DNA from 3 places in the Isoptericola sp. Y581 genome. Region 1 is predicted to be linked to each of the others. Evidence: predicted binding sites of a transcription regulator. Region 1 holds the regulator's gene; each other region holds the start of a gene.

Region 1 (6,565 bases):
GACGCCGCTGCCGCCGAGGGCCCCGACGATCGAGCCGCCGATCGGCAGGGCACCCACCACGGCCATGCCCGCGAGCCCGACGATCAGCGGCGCCACCACGGCGCGCATCCCGTGCGCGATGTCGCCGAGCTCGAGCACCAGGGACCGGCACTCGCCGCAGTCGCCGAGGTGCGCGTCGACCTTCGTGACCTCGCGCCGGGCGAGGCCGCCCCGCACGTACCCGCCGAGCAGGGGGTTGACCGCGCGGCAGCCGTCGGTCGGCGCGTACGTCAGGTGCTCCTGGAGGTACCCGACCCGCAGGCCCTCCCGGGCGCGGTACGCGAGGGCAGACACGCCGTTGGGCGTGAGCCCGAGGATCGGCGCGACCTCCGCCGGGGCCCGGCCCTCGATCTCCGTGTACCAGAGCACGGCCTGCCACCGCTCCGGGAGCCCCTCGTAGGCGTTCTTCACCACGGAGTGCTCGAAGCCCTCGAAGGTGGCGACGTCGGTGGAGTCCACAAGACCGAGCGCGGCCTCGAACGTGCCGTCGTCGTCGGTGGGGCGCGTGCGGCGCACCCCGCGGGCGAGGTCGGCGGCCAGGTGCCGGACGACGGTCAGCAGGTATGCCCGGAACGTTGCGTCGGGCCCGCCGCCGTGCTGCAGCACGTCCAGCACGCGGTGGAACGCCTCGGACACGACGTCGTCGGCGTCGGCCGACGAGCGCACGTACTGCCGGGCCACCGCGCGGGCTGCCGGGACGTGCCGCACGTAGAGCGCGCCGTACGCCTCGAGGTCTCCGCCGCGCACGTCGAGGATCAGCTCGGCATCGCTCCGCGCCGAGTCGTCAGACCCTACGTAGACGTCCGTCATGGCCGTTCCTCGCTCCGAGAACCCTGCGCGACCCGCGCCACGCAGACCTCCGTACTTTACGCGCCCGGAGCATCCTCCGGGAGGGTGAAGTTCAGGCCAGAAGCCGCGGGATTCCGTGCCTCGAGCACCATATGAAAATGGGCGGGGGAAGTTCCTTGAGAAAGTGCCCCACAACTGCGTCATGATGAGCCGCTATGGAAGTCCCTACATCATGAACCGGTCAGCGAGCGGGCCCACGGACGCGCCGGAGCAAAGCTCCGACGTCCGCGACCGTTGGCGTGCGACGAGCCTGGCCGAGGTGTGGCTGCGCCCGAACGACTGGTACCACCCGGCGGTCGACGCCCTCGCCGAGACGTTCGACGACGGCACGTCGCCGCACGCCGCCGCCCACCGGCTCGGAGCCGCCCGCGGGGGCGCGGGCGTGGGCTTGGGCGAGACCCTGGACGACGTCGAGTGCCTGTACCGCTCGGTGCGTCGCGAGCCCGACCCGGAGGCGGTCCGCGCGGTGGCAGTGGGCTGGGTGCGCGGCCGGGACGCCGAGCCGGCGCTGGGCGGGGTGCGCGACCCCGCCACCGGGCTGCCGACGCGCGACTACCTGGGTGAGCGGCTGCGGGAGACGTACGGGGCGCCGGGCACGGACGACGTCCTGAGCATGTTCGGCCTCGTGGTCGTCGACGTGGCCGTCGACGGGCTCGCCCCCTGGGATCGCGCGGCCCGGTCGGCGACGGTGGGCCGCGCCCTGGAGCAGGTGTTCGGGGACGGGCACCCGATGGCGGCGCTGACCGACGGCGTCTTCGCCGTGCTGGTACGCCGCGACTCCGGGGTCCCCGACCTGGCGAAGGCCGTCCAGAGCGTCGTGGAGCGCAACGCCATGCTGATGGGACTCGGGGACACGCTGCGACGCCCCACCCGGGTGTGGATGGAGTCCCTGCCGACGTCGCACGCCGCCGCGGTCGAGCTGCTCGCACAGCTGGCACGCTGATCGCTGGTTGAGCCTGTCGATCGCTGGTTGAGCCTGCAGATCGCTGGTTGAGCCTGTCGAAACCTAGACGATCAGCCGACGACCGTCAGTGCTGGGCGTAGGTGAGGCAGTCGGCGTGGCTCTCGTCGTCGGGCCCGGCGCCGACGCGGATCGCCCCCGCCCCGCACTCGAGCTCCTGGTTGTGGACGCAGTCCCCACGCTGGCACGCACCCACGTGGGCGATGACCTTCTCGAGGCCGCCCTTGGTGCTGAGCGGGATGAACGTGGCGCACGACGCGTCGCCGTGGTGCCCGGCGATGGTCACCGCCCCGGCGTGACAGCCGTGCTCGTGGTTGTATCCGCAGCGCTCGACGGTGCACTCGGTCACCTCGGGCATCTCCATCAGCGTGCTCATCGCATGCTCCTCGCCGCTCGACACCGGCTCTCGCCGCCTTCGGCCAGGGTATGACTCGTGCGCGGAATTGCACAGCGAATGCGATATCGAATTTACTGAGGAGAGCCTTACCGAACGCAATTCCAATTAACGAAGAATGGCGTTGCGAAAATACTCTCAGCCGCGACGGGGCCCCGGGCGCCACAGCACCATCGCGCCGTCGGCCGCCTCGAGCTCCGACCGCTCGGCCCGGCGAACGCGCTGGCCACGGCGCACGACGACGACGTCGCCGCCCGTGGACCCGGCGGCGAAGACCCTGCCGCCCGGATGCGTCGCGAGCGCCGCGAGGCGCCTCTCGAGCTGCGTCACGTGCTCCTGGAGGTCGAGGATGCGCCGGATACCGGCGAGGTTGATGCCCTCCACCTGGGCGAGCCGTTGGATCTCCAGCAGGCGCGTCACGTCGCGCTGGGAGTAGCGCCGACCGCGGCCCGTGGCGCGCCGGGGCGTTACCAGGCCGAGGCGGTCGTACTGCCGCAGGGTCTGCGGATGCATCCCCGCGAGCCCGGCCGCCTGCGACACGGTCAGCACCGGGGCGTCGACGTCCACGATGATCTCCTCCCTCGACCAGTGCTATTGCGCGGCGCGCTGCGCCAGGCCCGCCCGCACGTCCTCGTGGTCGCTCTCGGCGGCGAACGCCTCGAGCGCCTCCTTCGCCTTCTTGCCGAGCTTCTGCGGCACGGTGACCTGCACGGTCACCAGCAGGTCGCCCTGGGTCTTCGGCGTCGGGACGCCACGACCCTTGACGCGCAGCACTCGGCCCGACGGCGTGCCCGCAGGCACCTTGAGCCGCACGGTCTGCCCGTCGAGCGTGGGCACCTCGATCGTGGTTCCGAGCGCCGCCTCGGCGAACGTGACCGGCACGGTCATGCGTAGGTTGGACCCGTCCAGCGTGAACACGGGGTGCGGGGACACGTGCACCGTGACCACGAGGTCTCCGGGGTCGCCGCCTCCCGGGCCCGGGCGCCCCTTGCCGCGGATGCGGAGCTTGCGCCCGTCGTTGACGCCGGCCGGGATCTTGGTCTTGACCTTGCGGCCGTCCACCGTGAACTCCACCGTGGCGCCCTGCACAGCCGTGCGGAACGGCAGCGTGGTCTCCGCTGCGACGTCCGCGCCCTTCTGCGGCGTGGTGAAGCCGGCGCGCCGGCTGGTGCGGAACCCGCCGCCGCCCTGGCCGCCGAGCATCGAGCTCAGGATGTCCTCGAACCCGCTGTCGGCGCCGCCCTGGGGGTACTGCGAGTACCGGACGTTCGGGCCGCCGGCGCCGGCGCCGCCGCCGCCGAACATGTTGCCGAAGACGTCCTCGAACCCGTTGCCGCCGCCACCGCCGGGGCTTGCCGCGAACCGCGCGCCGCCGCCGGCCATCGCCCGTACGGCGTCGTACTGCTGGCGCTGCTCGGTGTCGGAGAGTACCGCGTACGCCTCGCCGATCTCCTTGAACTTGGTCTCGGCCGCGTCGTCCCCCGGGTTCTGGTCCGGGTGGTACTTGCGGGCCAGCTTGCGGTACGCCTTCTTGATCGCCGCGTCGTCCGCGTCCTTGGGGACGCCGAGGGCGGAGTAGAAGTCCTTCTCGATCCAGTCCTGACCTGTCACGACGCCTCCTTCCGGGTCATGCTCGTGATCTCATCATCCTCGTCGTGCGAGTGCTGGTTGAGCCGGAGCCCCGCTGGTTGAGCCTGTCGAACCCGGGTTTCGACAAGCTCAACCAGCCGGTTTCGACAAGCTCAACCAGCGGGTTTCGACAGGCTCAACCGGCGACGGGTGTGCTACTCCGGCCCGACGACGCCGACGCGGGCGGCGCGGACCACCTTGTCGCCGATGCGGTAGCCGGGCTCGACCACCAGGCTGACCGTGGCGGTCGTCGCCTCCGCGTCGACGTTGTGCATGAGCGCCTCGTGCACGGTGGGGTCGAACTCCTCCCCGACCGTGCCGAACCGTTCGACTCCGAACTTCGCCAGCGACGCGTCCAGCTTCTCCGCGATGGCCGCCATGGGCCCGCTCAGCTCGGCGTGCTGCCTGGCGCGCTCGATGTCGTCCAGCACGGGCAGCAGCGCAGCGAGCACGTCCTGCGTGCCCTGCGTGCGTGCCGCTTCCTGGTCGCGCAGCGAGCGGTTGCGGTAGTTCGTGAACGACGCCCGCTCGCGCTGCAGCGCGTCCAGGCGCTCGGCCGCCTGGGCCTTGGCCGCCAGGACCGCGGCACTCTCGGCCCCGTCGCCCGCGGGCTCGAAGTCGAGCGTGGCGAGCGGGTCGTCGCCCTCGGAGGGCTGGGCGGGGCCGGCCCGGCCGGCAGCGCGGGCGTCGCCCGACTGCGGGTCGACCTTGCGCTTGTCGGTGAACTGGAATGGGGTCTCCCCCGAGCCCTCGGAGTTCTCCGGGGGCTCGGGGACCGACCGCTGGCTCTCGTCCGTCACTTGCGCTCGTCCTCGTCGTCCACGATCTCGGCGTCGACGACGTCCTCGTCCGGCGCGGAGGTCGCGCCGGCCGCGGAGGCGGCGTCGTCGGCAGCGGCCCCGGTGTTACCCGCGGCCTGCTCCTGCTCCGCCGTGGCGTAGAGCGCCTGGCCGATCTTCTGCGACGACACGCCGAGCTTCTCGTACGCGGCCTTCACGGCGCCGGCGTCCTCACCCTCGAGCGCGGACTTCACCTCGGCGACGTCGGCCTCGACCTCGGACACGACCTCGGCGGGGAGCTTGTCGCGGTTGTCCGCGATCTGCTTCTCCATCGAGTACGCGAACGACTCCGCCTGGTTGCGGGTCTCCGCCTCCTCGCGACGCTGCTTGTCCTCGGCCGCGTGCTCCTCGGCGTCCTTCACCATGCGGTCGATGTCCTCCTTGGGGAGGGCCGACCCGCCGGTGATCTTCATCGACTGCTCGGTGCCCGTGCCGCGGTCCTTGGCGGACACGTGCACGATGCCGTTCGCGTCGATGTCGAAGGTGACCTCGATCTGCGGCACGCCGCGCGGCGCCGGGGCGATGCCCGTGAGCTCGAACGTGCCCAGCGGCTTGTTGTCGCGGGTGAACTCGCGCTCGCCCTGGAAGACCTGGATCGCCACGGACGGCTGGTTGTCCTCCGCCGTGGAGAAGATCTCGCTGCGCTTGGTCGGGATGGCCGTGTTGCGCTCGATGAGCTTGGTCATCACGCCACCCTTGGTCTCGATGCCGAGGGACAGCGGGGTGACGTCGATGAGCAGGATGTCCTTGCGCTCACCGCCGATGACGCCGGCCTGCAGGGCGGCGCCGACGGCGACGACCTCGTCCGGGTTGACGCCCTTGTTGGGCTCCTTGCCCCCGGTGAGCTCCTTGACGACCTCGGACACGGCGGGCATGCGGGTGGAACCACCCACGAGCACGATGTGGTCGATGTCGGAGACAGAGATGCCGGCGTCGCGGATGACGGCGTGGAACGGCGCCTTCGTGCGGTCGATGAGGTCCTGCGTCATCTGCTGGAACTGGGCCCGCGTGAGCTTCTCGTCCAGGTGGATGGGGCCGTTCTCGCTCATCGAGAGGTACTGCATCGAGATGGTGGTGCTCGTCGCGGACGAGAGCTCCTTCTTGGCCTGCTCGGCCGCCTCGCGCAGGCGCTGCAGGGCGATCTTGTCCTTGGACAGGTCGACGCCCGAGCTGTTCTTCACCTGCTTGATGAGGTGCTCCACGATGCGCTGGTCCCAGTCGTCGCCGCCGAGGCGGTTGTCGCCGGAGGTTGCGCGGACCTGGATGGTGGAGAAGTCGTCCTCGTCCTTGCCGACCTCGAGGAGCGAGACGTCGAACGTGCCGCCGCCCAGGTCGAAGACCAGGATGAGCTCGTCCTCCTTGCCCCTCTCCAGGCCGTACGCCAGCGCGGCCGCGGTGGGCTCGTTGACGATGCGGGTGACGTTGAGGCCGGCGATCTGCCCGGCGTCCTTGGTGGCCTGGCGCTCGGCGTCGTTGAAGTACGCCGGGACGGTGATGACCGCGTCGGTGACGGGCTCGCCCAGGTACTCCTCGGCATCCCGCTTCAGCTTGCCGAGCACGCGCGCGGAGATCTCCTGCGCGGTGTACTTCTTGTCGTCGATCTCCACCGACCAGTCGGTGCCCATGTGGCGCTTGACCGAGCTGATCGTGCGGTCGACGTTGGTGACCGCCTGGCGCTTGGCCACCTCACCGACGAGAACCTCGCCGGTCTTGGAGAACGCGACGACGGACGGCGTCGTGCGCGACCCCTCTGCGTTCGCGATGACGGTGGGCTCTCCGCCCTCCAGGACGGCGACCACCGAGTTGGTGGTGCCGAGGTCGATACCGACTGCTCGAGCCATGTGCTGCCTCCAT
Region 2 (6,565 bases), on a different contig from region 1:
GCGATCGGCAAGAAGCTCCCGCGGACGTCCTCCGCCCAGAGGAACGTCGGCAAGGTCATCTCGCGGAGCAAGGCCAAGCCCGGTGACCTCATCTGGTCCCCCGGGCACGTCGCCATCTACGTCGGCAACGGCAAGCAGATCGACGCCGCCCGCCCGGGGGTCGGCGTGGTCAAGCGCTCGATCTGGCAGAGCAGCCCCAAGTTCATCCGCGTCAGCAGCAAGGCGATCTGACCTTCTCGCCGAGATAGACAAGCTGGTTCGCCGAGATAGAGAAGCTCGAAGGACGCCGCGACAGATCGCGGCGTCCTTCGAGCTTCTCTATCTCGGCGAACCAGCTTCTCTATCTCGGCGTCAGAGGACGGTCACCACGAGGCCAGCGGCGTCGGGCGCCCGGTCCACGACCACCGTGCTGCCGTCGGACACCGTGCCCGCGAGCAGCTCCTTGGCCAGCCGGTCGCCGATCTCGCGCTGCACCAGTCGGCGCAGCGGGCGGGCGCCGTACGCGGGGTCGAACCCCTCGAGCGCCAGCCACTCCCGCGCGGCGGGCGTGACGTCCACCGTGATGCGCCGGTCGGCCAGCCGCTGGGCGAACGCCGCGACCTGCAGGTCGACGATCTCGCCGAGCTCCTCGACGCTCAAGGCGTCGAAGATCACCACGTCGTCGAGCCGGTTGAGGAACTCCGGCTTGAACGACGCGCGCACGGCCGCCATGACGGCCTCGCGCCGGGCGGCGTCGTCCAGGGCCGGGTCCACGAGGAACTGCGAGCCCAGGTTCGACGTCAGCACCAGGATGACGTTGCGGAAGTCGACGGTGCGGCCCTGGCCGTCGGTGAGGCGGCCGTCGTCGAGCACCTGCAGCAGGATGTCGAAGACCTCGGGGTGGGCCTTCTCCACCTCGTCCAGCAGGACGACGGAGTAGGGCCGGCGCCGCACGGCCTCCGTGAGCTGGCCGCCCTCCTCGTAGCCGACGTACCCGGGGGGCGCGCCGACCAGCCGGGACACCGAGTGCTTCTCGGAGTACTCCGACATGTCAATGCGCACCATGGCGCGCTCGTCGTCGAACAGGAAGTCCGCCAGCGACTTGGCGAGCTCCGTCTTGCCCACGCCCGTGGGGCCGAGGAAGAGGAACGACCCGGTGGGCCGGTCGGGGTCGGAGACGCCGGCCCGCGAGCGCCGCACCGCGTCGGAGACCATGCGCACGGCCGCCTTCTGGCCGATGAGCCGCGCGCCGATGACGTCCTCCATGTGGAGGAGCTTCTCGGACTCGCCCTGCAGCATGCGCCCGGCCGGGATGCCGGTCCAGGCGGAGACCACCTCGGCGATCTCGTCCGCGCCGACCTTGTCGGCGATCATCGGACCTTGCGGGTTGAGCTGGTCGAAACCCTGCTCCTCGGTCTCGGCAGCCCCGACCGACGACTCCGCCTCGGCGCGCTCGGCCGCGTCGAGCTCGCGCTCGACCTGCGGGATCTCGCCGTACAGGATGCGGGCCGCGCCCTCGAGGTCGCCCTCGCGCTGCAGCCGGTCGGACTCGGTGCGCAGCTCGTCGATGCGGGCGCGCAGGTCGCCGACCCGGTTGTGGCCGGCCTTCTCCGACTCCCACCGCGCCGTGAGCGCGGCGAGCTCCTCGCGACGGTCGGCGAGGTCGGCGCGCAGCTTCTCCAGCCGCTCGCGCGACGCCGCGTCGCCGGTGCTCTCGGCGTCCTTGAGCACGACCTCCTCCATCTCGAGGCGCGTGACGGCGCGCTGCAGCTCGTCGATCTCGATCGGCGAGCTGTCCATCTCCATGCGCAGCCGCGACGCGGCCTCGTCGACGAGGTCGATCGCCTTGTCCGGGAGCTGGCGGCCGGTGATGTACCGGTCGGACAGCGCGGCGGCGGCGACCAGGGCCGAGTCGGCGATCGTCACCTTGTGGTGCGCCTCGTACCGCTCCTTGAGCCCGCGCAGGATGGCGACCGTGTCTTCCACGGACGGCTCGCCCACGAAGACCTGCTGGAAGCGCCGCTCCAGGGCCGGGTCCTTCTCGATGTGCTCGCGGAACTCGTCGAGCGTCGTGGCGCCGACCATCCGCAGCTCGCCGCGCGCGAGCATGGGCTTGAGCATGTTGCCGGCGTCCATCGCGCCCTCGCCACCGGCGCCCGCTCCGACGACGGTGTGCAGCTCGTCGATGAAGGTCACGACCTCGCCGTCCGACGAGGTGATCTCCTCGAGCACGGCCTTGAGCCGCTCCTCGAACTCGCCGCGGTACTTGGCGCCCGCGACCATGCTCGGCAGGTCGAGGGCGACGAGGCGCTTGTCACGCAGCGACTCGGGCACGTCGCCGGCCACGATCCGCTGGGCCAGCCCTTCGACGACGGCGGTCTTGCCGACGCCGGGCTCGCCGATGAGCACGGGGTTGTTCTTGGTGCGACGGCTCAGCACCTGCACCACGCGGCGGATCTCGGCGTCGCGCCCGATGACCGGGTCGAGCCGGCCGTCGCGCGCAGCCTGCGTGAGGTCGGTGCCGTACTGCTCCAGCGCCTTGTACGTGCCCTCGGGGTTGGGGCTTGTGACGCGGCTCGACCCGCGGACGGCGGGGAGCGCGGCACGCAGAGCGTCGGCGGTGGCGCCCGCCTCGGTGAGCGCCTGCGCCGCGGGCGACTGCCCGGCCGCCACCCCGATGAGGAGGTGCTCGGTCGAGACGTACTCGTCGCCGAGGGACTCGGCCTCCTTGCCGGCGTTCTCGAGCACCGCGCTCATGGCGCGCGACGGCGAGGGCTGGGCGACGGCGGAGCCGCTGACCTGCGGGAGCGCGACGAGGGCGGCCCGCGTGCGCTGGCCGATCTGCTGCGCGTTGGCGCCGACGGCATCGAGCAGGCCGGCAGCGACGCCGCCCTGCTGCTGCAACAGGGCGGACAGCAGGTGCACGGGCTCGAGCTGGGGATTGCCCGCCGCCGACGCCGACTGCACGGCGTCGCCGAGCGCCTGCTGCGACATGGTCGTGAGCTTGATGTCCATGGGACCTCCGTGATGACAGGGAAAACGTCTGTTCGGGGAACGCCTCCAAAGTTGAGTCTATTCCGCTCAACTTTGGTCGCAACCGCCAGCGTGTGCGCTGGTCGAGCCCGGTGGCTCGCCGCCCACGGCTAGGGGATGCTGGGGCGGTGACCACTCGAACCGGCGGCCGCCGCCGTCTCCGCACCGCGATCGCGGCGACGCTCGCCGCCGTCGGCCTCCTCGCCCTCGCCGGCTGCATGAAAAAGTCGACATGGACCTCACGCTGTCCGAGGACGACAGCGTCTCCGGCACCATGATCATGGCCTTCTCCAACCAGCTGGCCGAGACCATGGGCATGGAGCCCAGCGAGCTCTGGGACCAGGCCGGGAGCGAGCTCCAGCAGGACCTGCCCGAGGGCGCCACCCATGAGCCGTACTCCGACGACGAGTACACCGGCACCCAGATCACCTTCGCCGACATCCCGCTCGAGGAGTTCGACTCCGGCGGCGCCACCGGCGAGCAGCTGAGCGTCACCCGCGACGGCGACGAGTACGTGGTGGACGGCACCATGGACCTGTCCGAGGGCGCCGACCAGATGGGCTCGCTGCCCGAGGGCGTCATGGACTCGTTCGACGTGCAGATCTCGGTCACGTTCCCCGGCGCGGTGGGCGACACCAACGGCACGGTCGACGGCAGCACCGTCACCTGGACGCCCGCGTTCGGCGAGACCACCGAGATCCACGCCCGGGGCGCGGCCGAGCCCGGCGCGGGCGACTTCCCGTGGTGGATCGTCGGGCTCGTCGTGGGGCCGATCGTCATCGGCCTCATCGTCTGGTTCGTCGTGCGGAACAACCGCCGTTCCACCGCCGTCACCGGCGACTCCGCCCTCGCTGCGGGCACCGCGCCCGGAGCCGGCCCGACGCCCGGAGCCGGCCCGACGCCCGGAGCCGGCCCAGCGCCCGGAGCCGGCCCGACGCCGGAGGAGCAGGTGTTCGGCGCGCCCCCGGCGGCTGCGGCGCCGACCGCCCAGCCCGGGGCCGAGCCCGGCACCGGCCCCGTCGCGGAACCTCTGGAACCCGAGCCCGCCCCCGACTCGCCCGCGCCGTCCGGGCCGACCACCGGCCCGGTCGCCGAGCCGCTCGAGCCGAGCCAGCCGACCCAGCCCATCGAGCCGGAGACGCGCGCCGACGGCCCCGACACCGACGGCCCCGACACCGAGCGCCGCCCGACCGACCCGCCCCAGGGTGCCTGACGCGCGCGGCGCCGCCGGCGCCGTCGGGGCGTGGCGAGCCGACGTCCTCGGCGCGGACTTCGAGGCCCGCAGCCTGCCGCTCCCGGGCGGCGCCGAGGCCGTGCTGGTGCGGCACGTCCCGTCCACCCCGGGCAGCGACACCGGCACCCCGCCCGCCCGGACCGCCGTCCTGTACGTGAACGGCTTCGTCGACTACTTCTTCCACCCGCACGTGGCGCGCGCGGTCGCCGACCGTGGCCCCGCGTTCTACGCCGTCGACCTGCGCGGCCACGGGCGGGCGCTGGCCGCGCACACGGCCGCGGGGCACGACCCGAACCTCGTGACCGACCTCGCGCTGTACGCCCAGGACCTCGACGCCGCGGCCGACGCCGTCCGGGCGGCGGGCCACGAGCGGCTGGTCGTGCTGGGGCATTCGACGGGCGGCCTGATCGCCCCGTTGTGGGCGTCCGCCCGCCCCGGGCGGGCGGACGCGCTGGTGCTCAACAGCCCCTGGCTCGAGCTCAACGAGGGCTGGCTGAAGCGCGGACCCGTGACGTGGGCGATCGACGTCGTCGGGAGGTTCGCGCCGCGGCTCGTCGTCGGCTCGCCCGGGGAGCACTACGGGCCGGCACTGCACCACGAGTCGGGTGGCGAGTGGGACTTCGACCTCGCTTGGAAGCCGCACCACGGCTTCCCTGCGCGCGCGGGCTGGCTCCGCTCGGTGCGTCGCGCGCACCGGCGGGTGGGCCGCGGTCTGGACCTGACGATCCCGGTGCTGGCGCTCTCCTCGAACCGTTCCGGCCCTGCCCGGGCGTGGCACCCTGAGCTGGTCACCACCGACTCCGTGCTCGACGTCGAGCACATCCGCGAGCGGGCGCCGCGCCTGGGCACGGACGTCACCCTCCGCATCATCCCCGGCGGCGCGCACGACCTCGCCCTGTCGCCCGAGCCCGCCCGCGACACCTACCTCGCCGCCGTCCTCGACTGGGTCGACGAGCTCCCCTAGCTCGCCGAACAGGCGGTTGACACCGTGATGCGTCCGAAGACGGCCCCATCACGGTGTCAACCGCCTGTTCGGCAGCGGGGGGCCGAGCGGCGGTCTCCGTCGTGTCCGATTCCCGCTAGCCCCCGCCGGTGCCGGGCGTGAGGATGGGGTCATGACCACGACAGCCCACCCCCGCGCGACGGCAGACGACCCGCAGGTCTTCGCCGAGCGGTACCGCGCCATCGCCGCGCGCGACACGCGGTTCGACGGGCAGTTCTTCACCGCGGTGCGCACGACGGGCATCTACTGCCGGCCGTCGTGCCCGGCCCGGACGCCCAAGCCGGAGAACGTCACGTTCTACCTGACGTCGGCCGCGGCGCACGAGGCCGGCTTCCGCGCCTGCAAGCGCTGCCTGCCCGAGGCCGCGCCCGGCACACCCGCCTGGGACCTACGCCACGACCTGGCCGCCAGGGCCATGCGGCTCATCGCCGACGGCGTCGTGGACCGGGAGGGCACCGACGGCCTCGCGGGCCGGCTCGGGTACAGCTCGCGGCACGTGCACCGGCTGCTCGCCGCGGAGCTCGGGGCCGGCCCGCTCGCCCTCGCCCGCGCCCAGCGCGCGCAGACGGCCCGCAGCCTCGTGGTCGCGACCGACCTCCCGCTCTCGGACGTCGCGTTCGCCGCCGGCTTCGGGTCGATCCGCCAGTTCAACGACACGGTGGTCGAGGTCTTCGACGTCACGCCGAGCGAGCTGCGGGCCCGCGCCCGGCGCCGGTCCGTGCCCACGGTGCCGGCCCCGCGGGCGTGGCGTGCCGACGGCGAGGGTCCCGACGTCGCGGCCGGGTGCGCCGTCGCGGGAGTGCGGCTCGCCCTCGAGCTGCCCGTGCGGGAGCCGTTCGACGCGCGCGGGGTGCTGTCGTTCCTCGCCGCACGCGCGGTCGACGGCGTCGAGGTCGCCGACGTGGCCGGGGACGACGTGCGGTACGCCCGCACGCTGCACCTGCCGCACGGGCCGGGGGCGGCGGAGATCGAGGCCGGTCCCGGTGTCGGGCCGGGCCGCGTCGCGGTGCGGCTGGAGCTCGCCTCCGCCGCGGACGTCTCGGTCGCGGTGACGCGCCTGCGCCGGATGCTCGACCTCGACGCCGACCCCGCCGCCGTCGACTCCGCCCTCGCGTCCGACCCGGCGCTCGCCCCGCTGGTCGCCGCGACCCCGGGCCTCCGGGTGCCCGGCGCCGTCGACCCGCACGAGCTGGTGGTCCGCGCCATCGTGGGTCAGCAGATCAGCGTCGCGGCCGCGCGCACCCACCTGGGCCGGCTCGCCGTCGGCGCGGGCACCCCGTACGCGTCGGCCGTGCCCGGCCTCGCCCGGCTCTTCC
Region 3 (6,565 bases), on a different contig from region 1:
GGGCGAGACCATCCACTCCCCAGATTCCGAGAAGGTCGGCCTTGCGTTCGAGGTAGGCCGCAAGGACGACGAGTGGATCATCGTCGAGGTCGGCCAGGTGGAAGGTGACTAGCGTGCGTCTCTCCGCTCTCATCCTTGCGGGTGTACTTCTCGGCGTGTCCGGAGCGCCGACTCCATTGCTGGCCACCGCCACCGAGGCTTCCGGCGACGAGGCGTGGGGTCTTGGGGATGACAGCAACAACGAACTCACCGTCGGCCGTGAGGGCAGTTCGCGTCACGGCAACGGTGACACGGCGGAGGAATCCGAAGGGCCCCAGGACAAGTACACGCGCACCGACGCGGTGACGTGCGGGACGCTGGGCGACCTGGACTCCCTCAGCGGCATCGTGACCGCCCCCGGCGCGTGCCCCGACGGCAAGGACGTCGCGGAGATCATCGTGCCCTGCGACGAGAGCGAGTACGCGCTCGACGCGCTCTGGGTGCGGCGCGTCCAGGAGGACGGCTCGTACGGCGACGCGGAGCAGCTGTCGGACGACGAGTGCATCACCCCCGCGGACATCGCCGCCCAGGCCCGCCGCGAGTTCAAGTCGATGAAGATCGCCGCGCCGGAGGTGACGGTGCAGGGCAACCCGCCGATGGTGGTGAACGTGCACTACCCGGCGTACACGTCGGCCACGCCGCAGGACCGGCAGGTCACGCTGCTGGGTGTGCCGGTCGTCATCCGCGCGGAGCCGACGGAGTTCACGTGGGACTTCGACGACCCGTACTCGCCGGGCGGCAGCACCCTCACGACCACCGACCCCGGCCGGCCCTGGCACGACGGCGACCCCCTGCCCGACGCCACCTGGGTGGGGCACACCTACAGCCGCCTGGGCACGCCCGGCGCGGACGCCGGCACCGACGTGGACGACAACGGCAACGTGTACCGCACCGGCGTCGCGGTCTCGCTCACCACCACCTGGCAGGGCCGCTTCCGCGTTCAGGGGACCAGCACGTGGACCGACATCGCCGGCACGATCTCTACGACGAGCACCACGGGTCCCACCACCGTCACCGAGGTGCGAACCCACCTGGTCTGCGACGACCTCGAGGGCAGCACCTCCTGCTGAATCGCGCCGCCGGCACCACAGGTGCGGTGCGGGCTGCAGATGCCCGACGCCGTCGTCCTCGCCACCGCGCTCCACCTGGACGGCGCGGTGGCCACTTTCGACGACGCCCTCCGTCGTGCGGCCGAGACCCAGGGAGTCCTGCACAGCTTCACCGTAAGGTGACCGGTCGTCCCCCCCGGAGCCGCGCATCCGCCGGGCGCCCGTCGTCGTCGGAGTCCAGATACCGGACGATCCGCGCGACGGCTTCGCGCCCGGCGCGGTTCGCCCCCACGGTGGAGGCCGACGGCCCGTAGCCCACGAGGTGCACCCGCGGCTCGCCGTCCACCTGGGTGGAGTCCATCCGGATGCCGCCGCCCGGGGCGCGCAGCTGGAGCGGCCGCAGATGGTCCAGGGCGGCGCGGAAGCCGGTGTTCCAGAAGATGACGTCCACGGCGAGCGTCTCACCGTCGGCGGACACGACGCCGTCAGGCACGATCCGCGTGAACATCGGACGGCGCTGGAGCACGCCGCGAGCCTCGGCCGCGAGCAGCCGCGGCGTGCGGATCAGCCCAGTCACGGACACGACGCTCAGCGGTGGCAGGCCCTCGCGCACGCGGTCGGCGACCATCGCGACGGCGTGCGACCCGTCGTCGGGCCCGAACTCGTCGCGCCAGACCGGCTCGCGCCGCGTGAACCAGAAGGTCTGCGCCACGTGCGAGACCTCCTCGAGCAGCTGCACGGCGGAGATCCCGCCGCCGACGACGGCCACCCGCTCCCCGGCGAAGTCCTCGGCGCGCACGTAGTCGGCCGTGTGCAGCTGGCGTCCGCGGAACGTCTCCTGGCCCGGGTAGCGCGGCCAGAACGGCTTGGACCAGGTGCCCGTCGCGTTGACCATCGCCCGGGCGGCGATCACCCCCGACGTCCCCCGACCCTCCCAGCGCACCACCAGGTCGTCGTCTCCTCCGTCAGCGCCGTCCGCCCGCTCGACGCGGCGCACCCGCACCGGCCGCGCGACGGCGAGGCCCAGCTCGTCCTCGTAGTCGCCGAAGTAGGCGGGCAGCACGTCGGCGCTCGCGGCCTCGGGCTCGACGTCCGGCTGCTCGATTCCGGGCAGGTCGTAGATGCCGTTGACCGTGCTCATCCGCAGCGAGCGCCAGCGGTGCCGCCACGCGCCGCCGGGGCCGTCCTCGGCGTCGAGGACCACGAACGTGCGACGGGCCGCGCCGTCGACACCCGGCTGCGCACCCGCGGGCACGAACCCGCGGCGCCGCAGGTGATAGGCCACGGACAGCCCCGCCTGGCCCGCGCCGATGACGACGACGTCGGCCACGGTGGGCAGCACGTCGGTCGGGGTCACGACCACGAGAACGCCGGTCCGGCCTGCAGTCTTCCCTCGCGCCGCATGGAGTGCGCCACCGCGGAGGGCACGCCACCGCGGTCATCGTCCGGATCGTAGGCTGGCGAGGTGTCGGACACCGGAATCCCTGCGGCCCTCTGCGGCGCGACCACCTGCCGGATCACCACTCGCGGGCGCGTCAGCGGCGCGGCGCATGCGGTGACGGTCTGGTTCGCACCGGTTGGCACTCGGCTGTACGTCGCGGTGCGCGGAGGGCCTCGCAGCGACTGGCTCCAGAACGCACTCGCGCAGCAGCGGGTGGGCGTGAGCCGACGCAGCAGCTCATGGTCAGCCGCCGCGACGCTCGTCAGCGATCCAGACGAGAGCCGTCGTGCCGTCGAGGCGTTCGCCGCCAAGTACGCCCGGCACGGCTCGATCATCCGCGCCTGGCGCGCCGACGCTCCCACCTTCGCGCGGCTCGACCTCGACGTGTGACCTCCTGGCACCCGCCACGACGGGGATGATCGCCCTCGGCGAACCCGGAAATTGAGTCGAGGGCGCTCAAGTTGAACCCTTCAGCAGCACCCACCTGGAGGAGGACAGCATGACCACCACCCTGACCCGTACCCCGTTCGCCGACGCCTGGCTCCGCGACCTGTGGACGCCGCGTCTCGCGACCGAGAGCCCCGTGCCCGCGGCCGACGTGTACCGCGACGGCGAGGACCTCGTCGCCCGCCTCGACCTGCCGGGCGTGAACCCGGCCGAGGACGTCACCGTCGAGGTCGAGGGCCGCAAGCTCGTCGTGCGCGGCGAGCGCAAGGACCAGCGCACGGAGGAGTCCGAGGGCCGCCGCATCTCGGAGGTCCGCTTCGGCTCGTTCCGTCGCGTCGTCACGCTGCCGAAGGCCGTGGACGGCGACGCCGTCCGCGCGACCTACGACGCGGGCGTCCTGACAGTGACCGTGGCCGGCGTCTTCGCCGGCACCGCGCCGCAGCGCGTCGAGGTCACCACCGCCGCCTGAGGCGGAGGTGCAGCGAAGGGTGAGGGCCGAGGAACGAGGCCCTCGCCCGCAGCGGAACCGCAGACTCGGGCGGCCGACAACACCGCCGCCTGATCGCTCAGGCGCACGCCCGACGGCGTCCGGTCGCTTCCGCGACCCGGGCGCCGTCTGCATGTCCGGTGTCACGTCTCCGACCCCCACCCCGTCGTGGTGTCAGAACCGACGACGATGAGGGAGAGACGATGTCTGAGAAGAACATCAGCAAGGTCGTGGTGATCGGCGGCGGGTACGCCGGTGTGATGACGGCCAACCGGCTGACCAAGCGCGACGACGTGACGGTGACCCTGATCAACGCCCGCCCGCAGTTCGTGGAGCGGATCCGCCTGCACCAGCGGGTGGCGGGCTCGAACGACGCGGTCGTGAGCTACGACGAGATCCTGGCCGACGGCGTGCGGCTGACGGTCGGCACCGTGGACCGGATCGACGCGCCCGCGCGCCGGGTGACCCTGGCCGACGGCGGCACGGTCGGCTACGACTACCTCGTGTACGCGGTGGGCAGTACCAGCGCCGATCCGAGCGTGCCGGGGGCGGCCGAGCACGCGTATCCGCTCGCCAGCCTGGAGGAGGCGGACCGGCTGATGCCGGCGCTCGACGCCGTGGGTCGCTCGGCCGCGATCACCGTGGTCGGCGCGGGTCCGTCCGGCCTCGAGACCGCCACCGAGCTGGCGGAGCAGGGCCGACGCGTGACGCTGGTCGGCGGCGACGTGCTCGGCCCGTACCTGCATCCGAAGGGACGCGAGGTCGTCGCCGCGACGCTCGCCCGCCTCGGCGTCACCGTGCTGGCGGGCCCGTCGGCCACGGTCACCGAGGTGACGGCCGACGTCGTGCGGCTCGCCGACGGGCGCGAGATCCCCGGCGACGTGACGATCTGGACCGCGGGGTTCCGCGCGCCGGACCTCGCCGCGCGCAGCGGCCTGAGCACCGACGCCGCGGGCCGCCTGCTCACGGACGAGACGCTGACCAGCGTGGACGACGACCGCATCGTCGCCGCCGGCGACTCGGCCGCGCCGTCCGACCGGCCGTTCCGCATGAGCTGCCAGGCCGCGGGGCAGCTCGGCGGGGTGGCCGGCGACACGGTGCTCGCCAAGATCGCGGGCGAGGAGCCCGCACCCGCCGCGGTCGGCTTCCTCGGCCAGTGCCTCAGCCTCGGCCGCAGCGCCGGCCTCTTCCAGTTCGCCCGGCGCAACGACGACCCCGTGAGCCTCTACCTCGGCGGCCGCCTGGCCGCCAGGCTCGGCGCGGGGCTCAAGGAGCTCGTCTGCTGGAGCACCGTCAAGCAGCTCACCTGGGAGGCCCGAAAGCCTGGGCTGGTGCGGTTCCCGTCGTTCATGGCCGACCCGCGACGTCGCCAGGTGCTGAGCGAGCAGGCCGCGCCCGAGCGGGCCGACGTCGTCCGGGTTGCCTAGGTCGCGCCCCGCCGGCTCAGGCGGGCACGGGGTCACGACCGGCCGAGCCTGGTCATCTGGTCCTCGATCCGCCGGAGTCGCGACTGCATCGCGCCCAGCAGCTCGGGGCACCCCGCCCACTCCGGGACCTCCCCGACGGCGCAGGGCAGCACGTAGGCGATGTCCACGGACGACAGGCCCGCACCGAGCAGATGCCGGATCTGCCTGACCCGCAGTACGGCGTCCTCGCCGTACTCGCGATAGCCGTACGCGCCGCGGTCGGCGTCCAGGAGGCCCTGCGACCCGTAGTAGCGCAGCTGGTGGGCGCGGACTCCCGTCCGACGGCTCAGCTCCCCGATCCGCATCCCGCTCCCCCTTGACCTTCACACCGGTATGAACGTCGACGATGCACGGCCCTGCTCACGACGGCCGGTGTCGACGCCGCGGCATACGCCCCGTTCGCGCAGCAGATCGCGGCCGGGGTGGCCGGGTGGCTGCCCGGGTACGCCGCCCAGATCGACCGCGGTTCGTTCCCCGCCGAGATCTCGGCCCTGGAGACCGACGCACGCGCGATGTCGCACCTGGTCGAGGAGAGCGAGGCGGCGGGTGTGAACGCCGAGCTGCCGAGGCTGATCAAGGCGATGGCCGACCGCGCGATCGCCGCAGGGCACGGCGCCGAGCAGTACCCCGTGCTCATCGAGGAGTTCGGCAAGCCGTCGACGGCCGACCGGGCCCCGGCTCCGGCCCTAGCCCTCGAGCGCGTCCCACAGGACCCGCACCGCCTTCGGCCGGACGCCCAGCATCAACCCGTCGAAGCCGACAGAGCCGGTAGCGTGCCCGGCATGGCAGAGAGCTCCCCGAGGGCCCGGGATCACGTACGGCTGCGCGACGACGTCCGCCCGGGCGAGGAGGACAGGGCGTACCTGCCCGGCATGAGCAGCGCCTGGAAGATGCCCTGGTACGACGTGCAGAGCTGGTGGCGTCGCGCCGGCCGCCTGCACCGCCGCACGGTCGAGCTCGCGGGCATCACCGGCGGCCAGCACGTGCTCGACGTCGGCTGCGGCACCGGCAACCTCACGCTCGCCGTGCTGCGCACCGTGCCCGACGCCGTCGTCACCGGCCTCGACCCCGACGGCGCCGCGCTCCGCCGTGCGGCGCGCAAGGCCCGGCGGCGCAGGGTGGGCCGCACCGGCGACCTCACGCTCGTCCGCGGGTTCGCCGACCGGCTGCCCGCCGCCGACGCGAGCCTCGACCACGTCCTCTCCTCGCTCGCGCTGCACCACGTGCCGCTGGACGAGAAGGAGCGGTTCGCGGCCGAGCTCGTCCGCGTGCTCCGCCCCGGCGGCCGGGTCACCATCGCCGACCTCGACGCACCCGGGGGCCACGGGCACGGCGGCGGTCACGGGCACGGCGGCCACCCGCACGGGCACGGCGGTCACCCGCACGGGCACGGGGACGAGATCGGCGGCAACCAGCACCGCGAGGACAACGCCGACGGCGGCATCCAGCGGCTGCTCACGGACGCCGGCCTGGTCGACGCCCGCGAGGTGGGCCGCACGACGTTCATGGACACGCCGGTCATGTGGGTCCAGGCCGGCCGCCCCTGAGCGGTTCCGCCGTCAGGCGGATCCCTGCGGCGCGAACTGCGACAGCACCAGCTCGGCCCCCTGCGGGTCGCGCACCACCGCGCGGCGCT

The links. Region 1 encodes HspR, which represses chaperone genes until heat shock. Its sites were predicted from a motif close to AAGTTGAGTCNNNNNGACTCAACTT; they were not measured.
Region 2: the regulator HspR is predicted to act here: its motif matches at 3,043-3,067, upstream of clpB (ATP-dependent chaperone ClpB).
Region 3: the regulator HspR is predicted to act here: its motif matches at 2,968-2,992, upstream of AC1C2W_RS14570 (Hsp20/alpha crystallin family protein).

What each region holds. Positions count from the first base shown of each region.
Region 1 covers NZ_JCAIUK010000010.1:63,545-70,109, reverse strand. Annotated here, with positions in the region: gene AC1C2W_RS18150 (sigma-70 family RNA polymerase sigma factor) at 1-849, opposite strand, end outside; gene AC1C2W_RS18145 (hypothetical protein) at 1,061-1,831, shown strand; gene AC1C2W_RS18140 (DUF1540 domain-containing protein) at 1,917-2,225, opposite strand; gene AC1C2W_RS18135 (heat shock protein transcriptional repressor HspR) at 2,382-2,813, opposite strand; gene AC1C2W_RS18130 (DnaJ C-terminal domain-containing protein) at 2,835-3,854, opposite strand; gene grpE (nucleotide exchange factor GrpE) at 4,028-4,672, opposite strand; gene dnaK (molecular chaperone DnaK) at 4,669-6,552, opposite strand.
Region 2 covers NZ_JCAIUK010000005.1:278,507-285,071, forward strand. Annotated here, with positions in the region: gene AC1C2W_RS11770 (C40 family peptidase) at 1-231, shown strand, start outside; gene clpB (ATP-dependent chaperone ClpB) at 352-2,994, opposite strand; gene AC1C2W_RS11780 (LppM family (lipo)protein) at 3,245-4,225, shown strand; gene AC1C2W_RS11785 (alpha/beta hydrolase) at 4,218-5,210, shown strand; gene AC1C2W_RS11790 (AlkA N-terminal domain-containing protein) at 5,362-6,565, shown strand, end outside.
Region 3 covers NZ_JCAIUK010000007.1:156,473-163,037, reverse strand. Annotated here, with positions in the region: gene AC1C2W_RS14595 (DUF6318 family protein) at 1-112, shown strand, start outside; gene AC1C2W_RS14590 (hypothetical protein) at 114-1,109, shown strand; gene AC1C2W_RS14585 (hypothetical protein) at 1,149-1,271, shown strand; gene AC1C2W_RS14580 (FAD-dependent oxidoreductase) at 1,258-2,430, opposite strand; gene AC1C2W_RS14575 (nitroreductase/quinone reductase family protein) at 2,554-2,919, shown strand; gene AC1C2W_RS14570 (Hsp20/alpha crystallin family protein) at 3,029-3,445, shown strand; gene AC1C2W_RS14565 (NAD(P)/FAD-dependent oxidoreductase) at 3,667-4,890, shown strand; gene AC1C2W_RS14560 (MerR family transcriptional regulator) at 4,923-5,234, opposite strand; gene AC1C2W_RS14555 (class I SAM-dependent methyltransferase) at 5,286-6,476, shown strand; gene AC1C2W_RS14550 (VOC family protein) at 6,489-6,565, opposite strand, start outside.